Regions from separate parts of the Lysinibacillus sp. F12 genome, predicted to be linked through region 2. Evidence: riboswitches for the same ligand, from Rfam matches in the RefSeq annotation. Region 2 holds a riboswitch; each other region holds the start of a gene.
The links. Region 2 has a riboswitch for S-adenosylmethionine ahead of AC3CH7_RS02115 (YezD family protein). Riboswitches for the same ligand answer to the same signal wherever they lie in the genome.
Positions count from the first base shown of each region.

Region 1 (5,916 bases), on a different contig from region 2:
CTTCGCGACACCCACAATATTTATAAGTCGTTTAGTGCTTTCAAGATTATAGACAATCCCAATGTTCGCAGCGGTAATGCCAAGCTTACTCTTTGGTGTTGCCAATCTAAAGTCACATGCATTGGCTAACTCTAAGCCGCCGCCAATCGCTAAGCCCTGAATCATGGCAATCGTAGGATGTGGAAATTTATAGAGGACATCAATGGCCTTTAAAGCTAGATTATTATAGGCTTTAGCATTATCTGACGCATAGCGGGTATCTAAAAATTCACTAATATCTGCGCCTGAGGAAAAGGCGACTTCATTGACACCCCGTACAATTAATAGCTTGATAGACATATCTGTACGTAACTCTTCTAGCTCGTCTATGATCGCTTGGAACATTGCTCTCGATAAAGAATTCCGTTTGTCGGGACGGTTTAACACTAGCGTTGCGATATAGCCGTTTTTCTCTACATAAATCTCAGTTGCCATGGATATCTTCCTCCTAGTCTTTCTTCAATTTGGCTGAAATGCGATTGCCTATGGATTGTATGCTTTGTACAAGGATGATTAAAATAAACACCGTTGCATACATGACATCTACCTCGTAGCGTAAATGACCATAACGGTAAGCGAGGTCGCCTAAACCACCAGCACCAACCATTCCCGCCATTGCTGTTGCGCCAATCAATCCAATTGTAGCAATCGTTAAGCCTAAAATAATGGATGGGCGTGCTTCACGTAATAATACATGCCAAATGATATGGCGACGTTTAATACCCATGGCTGTGTAGGCTTCGATAACGCCAGAATCAACCTCTAAAAGCGCTGACTCCATCAGTCTTGCAATATAAGGAGCTGTATAAACTACAAGCGGAACAATAACGCCTTTAACACCAATCGTTGTACCGACGATAACCTTTGTAAAAGGTAAAATGAAGAATAGTAAGATGATGAATGGCACTGAACGGATAATATTGATGATTAAATTAAATAATTGATAGAAAAATTTATTTTCAAAGGATTGACCAGGTCGTGTTAAAACAATTAAAAGACCTAAAGGTATACCGATTAGAATGGAAAAGAATAATGAAATTCCGACCATTTGAAATGTTTCGATAATTGCTTTGCCAATAACCTCAGACCAATCATGAAAGAAATTATTCATGGAATTCTCCTCCTAACTCTTCAACAGTAACGCCATTCTCTGCAAAATAGGTTAGCGCTTTTTGAACAATGCTTGGCTCTCCGTTTAAATGCACCACAATATTACCGACAATGCCGTTTTTTAATTCAATAATATTGGCTGTTAGGATGTTTGGTTGTACATCATATACTTTGCTGACTTCAGCTAATAATGGCTTCCCAGTACTTTCCCCAAGAAATGTTAAACGAATGACGCTACCTGAAACATTTAGCTGCTCAATAAGAGAAGGAGTTAAGTTACGCTGTGAAATGGTACTTAAAAACTTTCTTGTAGTAGGGTGTTGGGGCTTTGCAAAGAGCTCAATAGCCGTACCAAATTCAACTACTTTCCCGGCCTCTAGAACAGATACCTCATCACATATTTTCTGAATAACATTCATTTCATGTGTAATCAGTAGGATTGTAATTCCTAATTCACGATTAATTTTTAACAATAGTTCAAGAATGGCCTCTGTCGTTTCAGGATCAAGGGCACTTGTTGCTTCATCACTAAGTAAAATCTCTGGCTCTTGCGCTAGAGCGCGTGCAATTGCGACACGTTGCTTTTGTCCACCTGAAAGCTGATTGGGGTAGCTATCTAGCTTTTCTGTTAAACCTACAATTTCGGCATATTTAGCCACACGATTTTGGACTTCTGTTTCGTTATAACCAAGTAGCTTTAAGGGAACCGCAATATTGTTATAAACTGTTGCTGTCTTTAAGAGATTAAAATGTTGAAAAATCATGCCAATCTTTTGCCGTGTTTGACGTAAGTCATGAAGTGAAAGGGTAGTAATATCCACATTATCAATCAAAACCTTGCCTGCTGAGGGACGCTCTAGTAAATTAACACAACGAATAAGCGTACTTTTACCGGCACCACTATACCCAATTACACCATGAATTTGTCCTTTTTTTACATGAAGATTAATTCCGTCCACTGCCTTAATACTGCCTTTTTTCGTCTTATATTCTTTTGATATATTTTGTAATTGAATCATCAGATTACTTGCTCCTTTCTTAGCTTCTAAAAAGCAAGAATCTGCGCGATTTCCATAGTGGACAATTGGCAGATTCTCAGCCTTATATCAGCTTTTGGCATGTATTACCAGATAGGGATTACAGAACCTTTGAATTCCTCTTCAATGAATTGGCGCACTTCATCAGACTGGTAAGCCTCAACGAATTTTTTAATTGTTGGGTCATTTTCATTTTCAGCACGAACGACAATGTAGTTCACATATGGAGAGTCAGTAGATTCTAAAAGAATAGAGTCCTCTTGTGGATTAATGCCAGCTTCCAGCGCAAAGTTCGTATTAATAGCAGCTACATCTACTTCACTAAGCTGCTTAGGAATTTGTGCGGCTTCTAATTCTATGAATTTTAAATTCTTTTTGTTTTCTTCCACGTCACGAACAGATGCTGTTAAGTCCGCTCCATCTTTTAATTTAATATAGCCTGCCTCTTGTAAAACAAAGAGAGCTCGCGCTCCATTTGTTGGGTCATTCGGTAAGCCAAATGTTGCGCCTTCAGGAACGTCATCCAATGATTTATATTTTTCAGAGTAAATCCCCATAGGATTTAAAATTGTTTTGCCAACTGGTACTAAATCTGTATCGTGATCTTTATTAAAAGTATCGAGGAAAGGTTTATGCTGATAGCTGTTTGCATCAAGATCTCCTTCAGCTAAGGATGTATTGGGTAAAACATAATCAGAAAAAGATTTTAGTTCTACTTCTAGCCCCTTTTCCTTTGCGACTTTAGCAGCTACCTCTGCAATTTGCTCATGAGGTCCTGAAGTGACACCCACGACAATTTTATTTTCATCGATAGCGTCGCTTTTTCCTGTACTATCTTCTTTAGAGCCACAGCCCGCTAGTGCTGCTACTAATGTAAGACTTGCTAAACCTACTAAAAATTTATTTTTCTTCTTCATGAAAACTACCTCCAAAAATTGTTTTATCGGTTTTTTGAAAATAAAAAAACTCTCTTATAAATTAAGAGAGGCTCATGAAAAAAAGTCCTCTCTTATCTATCAAACGAATTTCGTTTGCAGGATTTAGCACCTTCCTTCATAAAAGGAGGTTGCCGAGCTTCATAGGGCCAGTCCCTCAGCTACTCTTGATAAGAGATTCATATTATATTTTTGTATTTCCGATAGAACTAATATAATTTATAGGGTATAGTAAGTCAATAAATATTTTTGAAATTTTTTATATTGTTATAATATTTTGTCGCGAAGGAGGGGGAAGAATGCCAGTAAGAGTTAATTATGGCATAGGTTCATTTGGTAAGGTGATTAGTGCACGTCTTCTCATGGGGACAGACATCATTGAAGGAATAGAGGCACTTTGTGAAGAGAATAATATTGATTCAGCAACCATTATTAGTTGTATTGGTAGTTTTCAAAAAAGTAGCTTTGTTTATTTAGTACCCGATGAAACCTCCCACATTAAAGTTCGATTTAGTGATGTGGTAGAGAAAGAGGGGCCACTCGAGTTTATCCAAGGTTCAGGAGTGGTTTGTAAGCGTGATGCAGGATATGAAACGCATTTCCATGGTTCCATGAGTGATCAATGGGGAGTGGTTTCAGGCGGTCATTTTATAAAGGGCGGAAATATCGTCATAACAGCAGATGTAGTACTGGCAGAAGTGCAAGGCATTCAGCATATCCGTCAGATGGATGATGAAACAGGTCACGTACAATTTTATCCATTAGAACATGTGTTAGATTTTCCAAGGAAAATTGAAAAATAGTAAGTCCTGTAGCTAGTGAAAGCTACAGGACTCTATATGGTTACATGTTAAAATAATTTCAATTGCTCAATTCTTTGGATGGCCTCTCGTAAACGTTCCTCGCTTACAAGCAAGCCAATACGCACATAGCCTTCCCCATATTGACCAAAGCCATTACCTGCGGCTACTGCAATATCAGCTTTGTCGAGCAATATATCGGCGAATTGTTCGCTTGTAAAACCTAATGGGACAGGGAGCCAGGCAAAGAAGGAGCCTTTTGGTGCTGTTACTTGCCAGCCAATTCTATGCGCTTCTTCGATTAGAACATTTCGACGACGCTCATAGGTAGCTCTTAGCTCATCTGCACATTCCTGTGAAGCTGTAAGGGCAATAGCTGCTGCTTGTTGAATAGCTGGAAATTGACTACAAAACAAATGATCCTGAATAAGATTAATCGCAGCAATTAAATCAGCATTACCAACAGCAAAGCCTATACGCCAACCTGCCATATTATAAGTTTTTGATAATGTGTACATTTCGATTCCAACTTCTTTTGCGCCATTGGCCTGTAAAAAGCTAATAGGCTTATTGCCATCAAATCCAATTGCACCATATGCAAAATCATGTGATACGATGATATTATGCTCCTTAGCAAAGCGAACAGTTTCTTCAAAAAATTCAAGTGTTGCTGTACCACCCGTAGGATTATTTGGGTAATTTAAGTACAGTAACTTGGCCTTTTCCTTAACTTCTTTAGGTAGGGCATCATAATCAGGTAAGAAATGATTCTCAGCAAAAAGTGGCAACACTTCAAAATTTACATCACCTAATACAACACCTGATAAGTAGTCTGGATAGCCAGGGTCTGGTAATAGCATTGTATCCCCTGGATTTAACACAGCCAAAGGTAGCTCAACAAGACCAATTTTTGTGCCACCAAGAATCGCTACTTCAGTATCGGGATTAATCTCCACATCATATTCCCGTTTATAAAAGTCGGCAGCCGCTTGACGTAGTTCGGCGATACCACGAAATGGCGAATATTTGTGGTTTTGAGGATTTTCAGCTGCTCCCTGTAATGCTTGAATAATATGAGTAGGCGTAGGCTGGTCGGGATTTCCTTGACCAAGATTAATCACATCGCGTCCTTCTTCCAAGGCATTGTTTACTTTTTGGACAAGCGCCGCAAAAAATTGAGTGGGTAATTGCTGTAGTTTTTTCGAGAATTCCATGCATGATCACCTTTTTCAGAATATAATAATTATTATTAAAGAATATGAAGCAAATAGTATTACTTTTTTTGTTAATTGTCTATAGGAGGAATTATTATGAAAATCGGTTGTATTCAGTTAAACATTGGCTTCGGCAAAGTAGAAGAAAATTTTATACGGGCGGAGGACAAGATTCGTGAAGCAGCAAAACTAGGGGCAGAAATTATTGTGCTACCGGAAATGTGGAATACAGGCTACGCATTGGAGAAACTACCAGAATTGGCGGATGTCAATGGTGAGCGTTCAAAAGTATTTTTAGCTAACTTAGCGAAGGAGCTTAGTGTACATATTGTCGGTGGCTCCGTTTCCACAAAAAAGGACGACAAGTTTTACAATACGATGTATACATTTGATAACAATGGAGTACTTGTTGGGGAATATAGCAAGGCACATCTTTTTCGTTTAATGGACGAGCATCTTTATTTAGAGGCTGGAGATGATATGAATCGATTTGCGCTAGGACCAATTGAAGCGGCTGGTGTCATTTGCTATGATATTCGTTTCCCTGAGTGGTTACGTGCACATGCCCTCCAAGGAGCGAAGGTGCTGTTTGTACCAGCTCAATGGCCGACACCTAGAATTGATCATTGGAAAACATTGCTGCAAGCGCGAGCGATTGAAAACCAATGCTTTGTTATAGCAGTTAACCGTATTTCGAGAAAAGTAGAAAACTTTAATGGGCAATCGATGATTATTCAGCCATGGGGTGAAGTGCTTTGGGTTGGTGCTGAAGACGAGGAAG
Region 1 covers NZ_JBYMLP010000007.1:20,888-26,803, forward strand. Annotated here, with positions in the region: gene AC3CH7_RS21735 (enoyl-CoA hydratase/isomerase family protein) at 1-474, opposite strand, end outside; gene AC3CH7_RS21740 (methionine ABC transporter permease) at 488-1,150, opposite strand; gene AC3CH7_RS21745 (methionine ABC transporter ATP-binding protein) at 1,143-2,168, opposite strand; gene AC3CH7_RS21750 (MetQ/NlpA family ABC transporter substrate-binding protein) at 2,273-3,103, opposite strand; SAM riboswitch class I at 3,193-3,298, opposite strand; gene AC3CH7_RS21755 (PPC domain-containing DNA-binding protein) at 3,421-3,924, shown strand; gene AC3CH7_RS21760 (pyridoxal phosphate-dependent aminotransferase) at 3,972-5,135, opposite strand; gene AC3CH7_RS21765 (carbon-nitrogen family hydrolase) at 5,232-5,916, shown strand, end outside.
Region 1: it holds a riboswitch for S-adenosylmethionine, as region 2 does, so the genes downstream of both, AC3CH7_RS21750 (MetQ/NlpA family ABC transporter substrate-binding protein) here and AC3CH7_RS02115 (YezD family protein) in region 2, are expected to answer to the same signal.

Region 2 (5,916 bases):
TCAGAGGAGGTAGGTATTGTTTCTATGATTTCTCATCAACTAGGAATCAGTATTTTACCACAATTGGTCATTCAAAATTTGCCGCCTACATTAAAAGCAATTCCACTAAAGCAAGGTGCCTACCGTACAATCGGAATTGCCATGAAGCATAATGCATCACCTGTAACAAAGAAATTTGCGGAGATTTTAAGTGCATGGCTGATGGAACAAAAAAGTGCAGTCTGATGGAATCTATTGAAGCCTATCCGTGCATTACGGTAAAATAGTAGGTGTATATATTTTAGAAAATAGGTGAGTGGATGGGGACATTACAAGGTAAAACCGTACTCATTACAAGTGGGGGAACACTTGAAAAATGGGATCGTGTACGAGGGCACACGAATTTATCAAAAGGGACAATGGGCTGTTATTTAGCGGAGGCGGCACTCGCTGCTGGTGCTAATGTAGTATATATGCATGGCTATTTTGCACAGCTTCCAGTGAATCACGATCAAATGAAATTGATTAAATTTGAGGGCATTGACGATTTAGGAGAAAAAGTTCGTCATGCTGTCCAACAAGAACATGTTGATATTGTGATTATGGCTGCTGCTGGCTCCGATTGGGTCATTGATAAAGTGTATGATCAATCGGGCAACTTGATGGAGGAAGCAGGGAAAATGCCTTCCGATGAGCCACCTATTATTCATTTTAAAAAGGCGCCGAAAGTCTTAGGACAAATCAAGGGCTGGCAACCAAATGTGACGTTAGTAGGGTTTAAGCTAGAAGCAACCAATGACGAGGAGTTTTTGTTAGCACGTGCACGACTGCGAATGGAAACAGCCCATGCTCAATTAATGGTAGCCAATAGCTCTCAGTCTTTATATGGCGGGGACGAGCCCCATTGGATTGTACCTGCTGATGGACAGCCAACTAAAGTAATGGGCAAGCAAAAAACAGCCGAAGCTTTAATGCTGTATTTGCAAAATCAATAAATATGAACTGTGTAGAGAAATATTTCTACACAGTTTTTTCTTGTTTAAAAGCGGAGTATCATTTATTATTTACTTAACGGTCGGTAAAAAAGGAGGATTATAATGGGGAATAAAGAACAAACTTTTCAAAAAATCATAGATGTGGCTTATGTGATGTTTGCAACTAAAGGGTTTGAAAAAACAAGTTTAGCAATGATTGCTGCAGAGGTCGGTATATCAAAACCAGCCATTTACTATTATTTTCAATCAAAGGATCAATTAATTTCTTACTTATTTGATGCACTGTATAAAGAAATTCAACAGGATATCGCTGTGAATTATAAGGAGCTTTCTCATACGAATTTCAAGGAGAAATTACTCGAGCTAGGCTATAAGTCTATTGAAGCGCAGGGGAAGGATCCTTATTTTAATAAAATATTTAATCAATATGTACTATTAGCAGCTCGCGATGAAAACTATAAGAAACAATTAGTGGAGCTAGAAACTAGCTTTTTAACAAGCTTTGTTGAAGTCCTACGATATGGCGTGAAGCTAGGGGTGCTAGAGGATACTCCCCATATAGAAGCAAAGGCACAGATGCTAGCCCTGGTTTATGATAATATCGGTAATTTCATGTTAACAGGCAACCAATTGAACTATAGAGCTATTTGGAAGGAGGCAGTACATAGCGTTATCCAAGGGGACAAAAATGATCAATAACAATCGGCGCATTGAAGGTCTTGATTTTGCAAGAGCTCTCGCCATGCTAGGGATGTTCATTGTAAATTTTGGAGTCATAACAGGTTCTACAACGAATGGTTCAGCATGGATGATTACCTTACAAAATCTTTTCGAGGGGCGTGCTTCCGCTGTATTTGTCATGTTAGCAGGAATAGGGATAGCTTTAATGACTCGTCAGGCTAGAGAGACTAAGGACCCACTGCTTCTTCGTCAGAATCGACTTACTTTATGGAAAAGGTCGTTTTTGTTATTTACGATTGGGCTAATATTATATGTGATCGGCTGGACAGGAGATATATTACATTATTATGGCGTGTATATGTTTGTGGCCGCATGTCTGATTGCGCAATCCAAGAAAATGATGATCTTCATCATAGGTGCTATCCTCATCCTTTCACAATGGCTTCAAATTCAATTTAATTACCTTGCTGGTTGGCATCCAACATATGTCTTACTAGAGTATCTTGATTTTTGGACACCAGCAGGATTTATAAGAAATTTGATGTTTAATGGCTATCACCCACTATTCCCCTGGATTTGCTTCTTTCTGATGGGGATGTTAATCGGCACATTAGATTTAACAAATCGTACTATAAGAAAAATCTTACTAGTGACAGGTTTATTGCTAGTCATAATGACTGAGACTTTTTCAACATTATTTATTAAGATAACAACAACCATCCATTTATTAGATGTAGAGAGTGCATTGTATTTATTTGATACGGGACCGATTCCACCAAATATGATGTATGTCCTATCTAATTCGGCTTCGGCTATAGTCCTCATTGTAGGCTCCATCTATCTTGTAGAGACATGTAAAAATAAAGTCATTGAAGCTTTCATCTTAACCGGGCAAATGTCTTTAACCCATTATGTTGGCCATGTTTTTATAGGGATTGGGATACTAATTGTTTGCCAAAAGCTGGAGAATCAAACGCTTGCTTTTTCCATGCTGTATGCCTGCTGTTACTTTTTAGGATGTGTGTTTACTTCTGTTTGGTGGAGAGCTAAACATCATCGCGGTCCACTTGAATCCTTGATGAGGAAATGGAGTTCGAAATAAATTAGTAGATAGCCATCTATTTCTTACTGATTAGGCATAAAATACTTTAGGTATAGGCAGTTTTCTAATCTAAAATACACATTACAAAGTATTCAGCTAGGTTTTCTAATATTTTATATTGACAATCGTATAACAGAATTATAGAATTATTTTCAAGAAACGCAGTACTCTTATCGAGAGAGGTGGAGGGACCTGGCCCAATGAAGCCTCGGCAACCGAAAAAATAGGTGCCAAATCCAACAGATGTATCTGAGAGATAGGAGGGGCTATCAATTAGCTTGATGCATTGGCCTCTTTTGTACAACAAGAATCAGAAAGAAGGGGTGTATCGTATGGCTCAGTCGACAAAGGTAGAAGATAAGAAATTAGAGGCTATTGCAAAGGCCATTCAAAATCTTGAATTTGGTGAAGTGCATATTACGATTCAGGATGGTGTAATTGTTCAAATTAATAGGCTTGAAAAGCAGAGATTTCCACAAAAGAAATAAAGATCATTTCAGATGAACGATGTGAAAAGGCCACCAATAAGCATGGTTTCCGTTGCTTACAAGTGGCCCTTTTTTTATGAGAATTAGCTATAAAAGCTTTTTGGAATCTGACCGATATGACGGCGATGGTAGAGAAGCGGTTCCTTTTGAGAATTTGTAATATCTAGTACTTGCCCAATAAAAATAGTATGATCGCCAGCATCTATCTGTTGAAATGATTTACATTGTAAAATAGCTGCTGTATCATGTAAAATCGGTAGCCCAAATGATGAAGTAGACCATTTTGCCTGAGCAAAGCGATCTGGGACTTTACTTGCAAATAATGTACATAAATGCTCTTGATCACTCGCTAAAATATTAACAGCGAATTTTCCAGCACCCATAAAATAAGGATGGAGCTGAGATTTTTTATCCAGTGACCATAAAATAAGTAGTGGGTCAATGGAAACAGATGCAAAAGAATTGACGGTTAAGCCAATTGGATTCGTTTCATGACATGCTGTAACAACCGTTACACCTGTAGGATAGTTACCTAATGCCAATTTAAAAGCAGCTACATGATCTGTCATTCAAATCACCTCTTTATAGTGAGTAATAAATTAGTTAACGGAGTTAGTAGGGAAATTGCACTTTTTTTCATACCAGCTAGTAACTCCTTTTCTTAAGTAAATATTAAATCAATTACACATCTAGGTAAAGCTAATGGGGGAAAGAAAGGGGAATTGCCATGACTTTATATTTTGATCATCTGGTACATCAAGTAGAATCTCCGGAAAATATAAAGGTTTTCTTCAATAAACGAAATGTCCATACAGTGAACGGTGGTCAACACACGATGTGGGGGACTTACAATACGCTAAGCTACTTTGGCTTAAGCTATATTGAACAAATCGCTATTTATGATCGTGATTTATTTGAGCAAGCGGCCCAGTACCCATATTCCCTACATTATACGTTTAAACGTAATCATGAGCGCCAAGGATTTTCACGAATTGCCTTGCGCACCCAAAATATTGAAGAAGAGGGTCAACGATTGCGTGCATTGGGCTTTGATGTATATGGTCCCGATGCTTGTAGTCGAACAAGACCAGATGGCACGATAATCGAATGGAAGCTATTGCATTTTGGCAGGGCTGACCTTGCATTGGATTTCCCATTCTTAATTGAATGGGCAGATGAAGATGAGAAACGTCTTGCTCAATTAAAAGCTAGTGGCGCGATTGATGAAACGCAAGCTATTACCATGGAATCGATTCAGTTTTATGTCAGGGATGTGGAGAAGACGGTGCAGCTTTGGCAGAAGGTATTACAGCTACCCAAGTTTGTGCAGCATGAGCAGTTTGTGTCTCTACAGCTACCGAATATGCGCTTGGATTTTTATGAGGAAGCGGCAGCATCTAGCATGACGCTCGGGCATTTAAAAGAAGGGCCTATCGGTGTAACATTGAACGATCCACACAGAACCAAGGAAACATTAGTTTGTCCAGGTGCTTTTTATTGGATTAATAGATAAATTAAAAATCCACTTCAATCGTTGAAGTGGATTTTTATGTGTAAACATGTCAAAAAGCGGATTGAACTATTTTTAAATATTTCATCCACCTTCAGTTTCCTAGCTTATAATTTTACAACATTTGATGCTTGCGGGCCGCGATTGCCTTCCACAACATCAAATGAAACCTTTTGACCTTCTTCAAGTGTACGGAAGCCTTCCTCCTGGATGCCCGTAAAATGTACAAATACATCTTCTCCATCATCACATTCAATAAAGCCATAGCCCTTTTCATTATTGAACCACTTTACGATCCCCTGTTGCATAAGCATTCGCCTCCAATGCGCTTGAAAGTAAAATAAAGTTAAAGAAATCGTGCTATCAATGAGAAAATGTGAAAAAATAGCATTTTCTCTTAGAACATACATGAATTGAACAAAAATGTCAATTGATTGTCGGAATGCGAGCATATCTGGCTTTCTTTTTTTTCACAATTAAGACTATAATGGAAATGAACAACATAGAAAGTAGGATGCCAAATGACAACGAAAAATCAACCATTAACAGATTTAGAAATCGCGAGTCAAGCAGTAATCAAACCTATTACGGAAATTGCCCATGCTGCAGGTATTCCAGAGGATGCACTTGAGCAGTATGGCCGCTACAAAGCAAAGATTGACCCATTAAAAATTACAGCTCAAGGTGAGGACGCAAAGGTTGTGTTAGTGTCAGCTATTAGTCCAACCCCAGCAGGTGAAGGAAAGTCAACTGTGACTGTAGGACTAGCTGATGCCCTTCATCAATTAAATAAGAAAGTGATGGTAGCGTTACGTGAACCTTCGCTTGGTCCAGTAATGGGCGTAAAAGGTGGCGCAACTGGTGGGGGCTACGCACAGGTTGTACCAATGGAGGATATTAACTTACACTTCACTGGTGATCTTCATGCGATAACAACAGCCAACAATGCTTTATCTGCATTTATTGATAATCATATCCACCAAGGGAATGTCTTAAACATTGATCCACGACGTATTATTTGGAAACGTGTGATGGATTTGAATGATCGCTCATTACGTAAAGTGATTGTGGGATTAGGTGGACCTGTTCAGGGCATGCCGCGTGAAGATGGCTTTGATATTACGGTTGCCTCGGAAATTATGGCAGTGTTCTGTTTAGCAA
Region 2 covers NZ_JBYMLP010000001.1:381,208-387,123, reverse strand. Annotated here, with positions in the region: gene AC3CH7_RS02135 (LysR family transcriptional regulator) at 1-225, shown strand, start outside; gene AC3CH7_RS02130 (phosphopantothenoylcysteine decarboxylase domain-containing protein) at 300-974, shown strand; gene AC3CH7_RS02125 (TetR/AcrR family transcriptional regulator) at 1,077-1,673, shown strand; gene AC3CH7_RS02120 (DUF418 domain-containing protein) at 1,663-2,757, shown strand; SAM riboswitch class I at 2,925-3,020, shown strand; gene AC3CH7_RS02115 (YezD family protein) at 3,090-3,245, shown strand; gene AC3CH7_RS02110 (flavin reductase family protein) at 3,329-3,814, opposite strand; gene AC3CH7_RS02105 (VOC family protein) at 3,973-4,758, shown strand; gene AC3CH7_RS02100 (cold-shock protein) at 4,863-5,063, opposite strand; gene AC3CH7_RS02095 (formate--tetrahydrofolate ligase) at 5,277-5,916, shown strand, end outside.

Region 3 (5,916 bases), on a different contig from region 2:
ACAGATGGAAAAAAAGTAACTTTAGGGTTTAAAGAATCTGATTTTGAGCAAGCTTGGATATAGCCGTTTTTATTCTTGTTTTTATAGGAGAAGTATGGCACACTGAAAGTGAATATATTACATAATTATGGAGGGGTTTTTTGCATGAGCACACCGAAAGACTTACGTTACTCTGAAGAGCATGAATGGGTTAAAGTAGAAGATGGAAAAGTACGTATTGGTATTACGCACTTCGCACAATCTGAATTAGGAGATATCGTTTTCGTTGAGCTTCCACAAGTTGGCGATGAAATCAAAACGGATGATCCATTCGGTAGCGTAGAATCAGTAAAAACTGTTTCTGAATTATATGCACCAATCTCAGGTACTGTAGTTGAAGTTAATGCAGATTTAGAAGATAGCCCAGAATTCGTTAATGAATCACCATATGAAAAAGCATGGATGATCGTCGTAGAGCCTGCTGATGCATCAGAAGTTGATAAACTTATGACAGCAGAACAATACGAAGAGATGACAGCAGAATAAGACAAGCCATAATCAAAAAACGTCGGAAACTACCGGCGTTTTTTATTATATAATAACGTATAAGTGGGAATGTCTAAATGGAGGTGGCGTAATGTTCGATGGGAAATGCTTGATAGTAGAAGGACGCTCAGATAAGCTACAAATTGAGCCAATTTTAAACGAGAATGTTACAATACTATGTACGAATGGAACAATTGGTGTGCATCAATTAGAAGAGCTAATCGATCCCTATGAGGGCTATGAGCTATTTACCTTTTTTGATGCCGATACTTCAGGCGATAAGCTACGTGCATTAATGGACAGACATTATCCTGAAGCGGAGCATTTACGGACAATGCCAACATATAAGGAAGTAGAAACGACACCTAGAAAAGTGTTAGCCATGATTTTACTTCGTGCGCATTTCTCAATCCATAATGAATATATTTTGTAAGGTTGCGTGAACTAAATGGAAGAATGGTCGAAAGAGCAGTGGGAAACGGCATTACAGTCCGGAGAAAAAGCTGCGTTTTATTTATATACACCGATGTGCGGTACTTGTGCAGTGGCATCGAAAATGATGTCAATTGTAGAACAACTATTACCTCACCTAAAGCTAGGGAAAGCAAATATTAATTTTTTGGAGCAAATTGCTTTTGAGCATCAAATTGAAAGCGTTCCGTGCTTACTTGTTTGTGACGGTGGCAAAGTGACAGAAAAGATTTATGCTTTTCAATCCGTACCTTTTTTGTACGAATTGTTAAAAAAATCAATTGACTGAACTTTATTAGCGTGGTAAAGTAACAAATATATTACTAAAACATTAAATATATCGAACTCTTATGAAGAGCGGCGGAGGGAAGTGCCCTATGAAGCCCGGCAACCATCACATAGTGAAAAGGTGCCAAATCACCCAAAGATTTTTCTTTGAAAGATGAGAGAACGGTTCAACGTATAATACGTGACCCCTTCTACTTGTCTATAAGTGGAGGGGTTTTTTTATATAAGAAAAGGAGTATTCGCTATGATACAGCTTCAAAATATAACGAAGAAATACAAAACAGCAAATGGCGAATTAACGGCAGTCAAAGATGTTAACCTGACTATTAATAAGGGTGAAATTTTTGGCATTATCGGCTATAGTGGCGCTGGTAAAAGTACGATGATTCGTTTACTTAATGGCTTAGAGAAACCAACAACAGGAACAGTAACAGTGAACAATCAGGCTTTTTCATCGATTAAAGGTCAAAAGCTTAGAGCAGCTAGACAAAAGGTTAGTATGATTTTTCAACATTTCAACCTACTTTGGTCACGAACAGTTGCAGAAAACATTGCCTTCCCATTAGAAATCGCAGGTGTATCAAAAGCTCAACGTGAGGCACGGGTGAAGGAATTGATAGCACTTGTTGGCCTAGAAGGTCGTGATCAAGCATATCCATCACAGCTCTCTGGTGGACAAAAGCAACGTGTAGGGATTGCGCGAGCATTAGCCAATAATCCAGAGGTTTTACTATGTGATGAGGCTACATCTGCTCTAGACCCTGAGACAACAGATGCCATTCTTGATTTACTGGTGGATATTAATGAACGTTTAGGGTTAACGATTGTCCTCATTACTCATGAAATGCATGTCATCCGCAAGATTTGTCATCGTGTAGCAGTGATGGAGGCAGGCGAAATTGTAGAGCGTGGAGAAGTATTGCAAGTTTTCCAGGCTCCTCAGGCTGCCATTACTAAGAAATTTGTAGCGCAAATTACCAATACAAAGGAAACACAGGATACAGTAGAACAAATCAAAGCAAATTATCCAACTGGACAACTTGTCAAATTGATTTTTGTTGGTGAAAAAACAGAACAGCCAGTTATTTCACATCTAGTAAAGCAATTCGATGTGGAAGTAAGCATTGTACATGGGAATATTTCGCAAACCAAAAATGGTGCATATGGTACTCTCATTGTGCAAATTGATGGGTCGAAAGCAAACGTGACTGAAGCCTTAAGCTATTTAAATACAGTGGAAGTGCAAACGGAGGTGATTGCAGATGCTAACTAATCTCTTTCCGAATGTAGACTGGGATAGCATGTGGCAGGCTACATATGAAACATTATATATGACGGCCATTTCAACAGTTATTACATTTATTCTAGGGTTAGCCATTGGGATTGTTCTGTTTTTAACTAGTCCGAATCAGTTATGGGCTAATAAAATTGTTAGTTTTTTAACAGGGTCACTCGTTAATATATTCCGTTCTATTCCATTTATCGTGTTAATTATTTTATTAATTCCATTTACTAAGTTTTTACTTGGTACAATCCGTGGAGCCAATGCTGCTTTACCTGCTTTAATTATCGGTGCGGCTCCGTTCTATGCGCGTATGGTATTAATTGCGCTACGAGAAATTGATAAGGGTGTTATTGAAGCAGCTCGTTCAATGGGGGCTAAAACAGCCACAATTATTTGGAAAGTACTGATCCCTGAATCATTACCAGCACTCATTTCGGGTATTACTGTTACGGCTGTAGCACTTGTCGGTTATACAGCAATGGCAGGGATAATCGGTGCAGGGGGTCTCGGGAACTTAGCCTTCCTAGACGGTTTCCAAAGAAATCGCCAAGATGTGACATTAATGGCAACTATTTTGATCTTAGTAGTAGTCTTTATCATCCAATGGATAGGTGATTTCATTACAGAAAAAATTGATAAACGTTAATAAAACTGAGGTTATTCCGGTTCTTACCGCTAACATATTTTCATTAAAATAAAGGGAGTGTCATACATGAAAAAGTTATTAACAGGATTATTTTTATCAATACTTGTACTAGCATTAGCAGCTTGCGGTACTGATAAAAAAGAGGATTCAAATGCAGCATCTGGTGATAAAACAGATAGTAAAGAAAACGTTACTTTAACAGTGGGAGCTTCTAATACACCACATGCAGTAATTTTAGATAAAGCAAAACCGATTTTAGCTGAGAAAGGTATTGACCTTAAAGTAGAAACATATACAGACTACGTGCTACCAAACCAAGATTTAGAATCAAAAGAGCTGGATGCAAATTACTTCCAACATATTCCGTATTTAGAGTTGCAAATTAAAGACAATGGCTATGATTTCGTCAATGCTGGTGGTGTTCATATTGAGCCAATTGGTATTTACTCTAAAAAGTATAAGTCTTTAGAAGACCTTCCAGAAGGCGCAACAATCTTACTTTCTAACTCGGTATCAGACCACGGTCGTATGCTGTCATTATTAGAAGCTAAGGGCTTAATTAAATTAAAAGATGGTATTGATAAAACAGCAGCAGAAATTAAGGATATAGAAGAGAATCCTAAAAACTTTAAATTTGATGCGAATACAGCACCAGAAATGCTTGTACAAATGTACGAAAATAATGAAGGGGACGCAGTACTTATCAACTCTAACTTTGCTATTGATAATGGCTTAAACCCTATTGAAGATGCTATTTCTCTTGAAGACAAAGAGTCACCATACGTTAACATCATCGCAGTACGTGCTGGAGATGAAACAAGACCTGAAATTAAAACATTATTAGAAGTATTAACTTCTAAAGAAATCCAAGACTTTATCTTAGAAGAATGGAAAGGTGCAGTAGTACCTGTTCAATAATCTACAAAAAAGGGTACGTAAGTATTGAGTTACTTACGTACTCTTTTCTTTTGAGGTTGCTTACCTGCTTTTAATAGTGATTATCGATAGGATGTCGATTTCCGTGGAAATAAAAATAGCTATATCAAGTATTTAAAAGCTCCTATAATCCCCTATTCTACATGTTTGTCTAATCCCTCCAGTATCGGTGAAAGCCAATGCTGTGAGGGATTTTTAGCAACTTCCTGAAAAGGAAAAATGTTAATTCCTATTTATTAACATTCTTCAGTGTTGCCTAGCATCTTTTTCGTTTACGCTTAATAAGTGACTCTGAATATATTTGTTAAATATCTTAGTAATTAATGAATTATTTTGTTGTGTATGTGAAAAAAAGTAGGTGTTTTTTCGTGAGTAAAGAAATTATTTAGAAATTGTTTAGTTACGAGTAGTACTATATAATTGTTAGAAAAGTTTTTTTGTGAAATTTGGATTTTATTAATCTATTTTGACTAAAAAAATCATACTAAAGTATGTGGAGAAGAAAGGGGTTTGTACAGAATGGCGATGAGGAAAAGAAATAACCTATTACGTTGCAAAATACTCGATATGACTAAATATTGAGGATGAATAGATAACGGAAAAATGGCGATAAAAATTACATGTAAGTTTAGCCAAAGGAGTTATTGTTATGACGATAAACACGAAATCGATGAGCTCAGCTTTATTAAATAAAATTCAATTAAAAAAAGCGACAATTGGGGTAATTGGTCTCGGCTATGTAGGCCTACCATTTGCCATTGAAATTGTCCAGAAAGGTTTTCATGTTTTAGGCTTTGATAAAAATCAAGAAAAAATCGCCATGCTGCAAAACGGTGAGAGCTATATAGCTGATATCCCGAAAGAAAATATACAGCAAATATTAAAAGATCAACATTTTGAAGCAACCTTTGATTTTTCCAAACTTGCTTCTGTAGATGTCGTCATTATTTGTGTACCGACTCCTACAACAGTGGATGATACTCCTGATATTTCCTATATAGAAGAGGCAGCACATGACATCGGGCGTTATATTAAAGCAAATGCATTAGTTATTCTTGAAAGTACGACCTATCCTGGGACAACAGAGGAAATTGTTCAGCCTATTTTGCAAAAGCATGGCTTTGCTGTGGGTCAAGATTTATTCTTAGCTTATTCACCAGAGCGAGTGGACCCTGGTAATAGTAATTTTTCAGTTTCCAATACACCCAAAGTTGTTGGCGGTATTACTTCTAATTGTTTGGAAGTTTCAAAGGGTTTTTATGAAACAGTCATTCATACTAGTGTATTTACGGTAACAAGTCCCAAAGTTGCCGAAATGGAGAAATTGCTGGAAAATACATTTCGCCAAATCAATATCGCCCTTGTCAATGAGCTCAGTCAAATGTGCTATAAAATGAACATTGATGTTTGGGAAGTCATAGATGCTGCCTCAACAAAGCCTTATGGGTTTATGCCATTCAAGCCTGGCCCAGGAGTAGGGGGGCATTGTATCCCTGTCGATCCCAAATATTTATTATGGGCGGGTCAACAGCATGGTATCTCAGCAACTTTAATTGAAGCAGCAGATAAAATAAATGATTCGATGCCTAATTTTGTTGTGGAGAGGCTGGAACAGTACTTACGTATTCAAAATATTGAGCTGTGCCACGCAAAAATTGTTATTATTGGTGTCACTTATAAGCCAGATATAAACGACTCACGCGAATCTCCTGCACTACGAGTCATTCAGCAATTACTTGATAGTCAGAGCTCATTACAGATTATC
Region 3 covers NZ_JBYMLP010000004.1:71,593-77,508, reverse strand. Annotated here, with positions in the region: gene AC3CH7_RS18215 (arsenate reductase family protein) at 1-63, shown strand, start outside; gene gcvH (glycine cleavage system protein GcvH) at 145-525, shown strand; gene AC3CH7_RS18205 (toprim domain-containing protein) at 617-958, shown strand; gene AC3CH7_RS18200 (thioredoxin family protein) at 974-1,285, shown strand; SAM riboswitch class I at 1,342-1,445, shown strand; gene AC3CH7_RS18195 (methionine ABC transporter ATP-binding protein) at 1,529-2,557, shown strand; gene AC3CH7_RS18190 (methionine ABC transporter permease) at 2,547-3,215, shown strand; gene AC3CH7_RS18185 (MetQ/NlpA family ABC transporter substrate-binding protein) at 3,282-4,133, shown strand; gene AC3CH7_RS18180 (nucleotide sugar dehydrogenase) at 4,822-5,916, shown strand, end outside.
Region 3: it holds a riboswitch for S-adenosylmethionine, as region 2 does, so the genes downstream of both, AC3CH7_RS18195 (methionine ABC transporter ATP-binding protein) here and AC3CH7_RS02115 (YezD family protein) in region 2, are expected to answer to the same signal.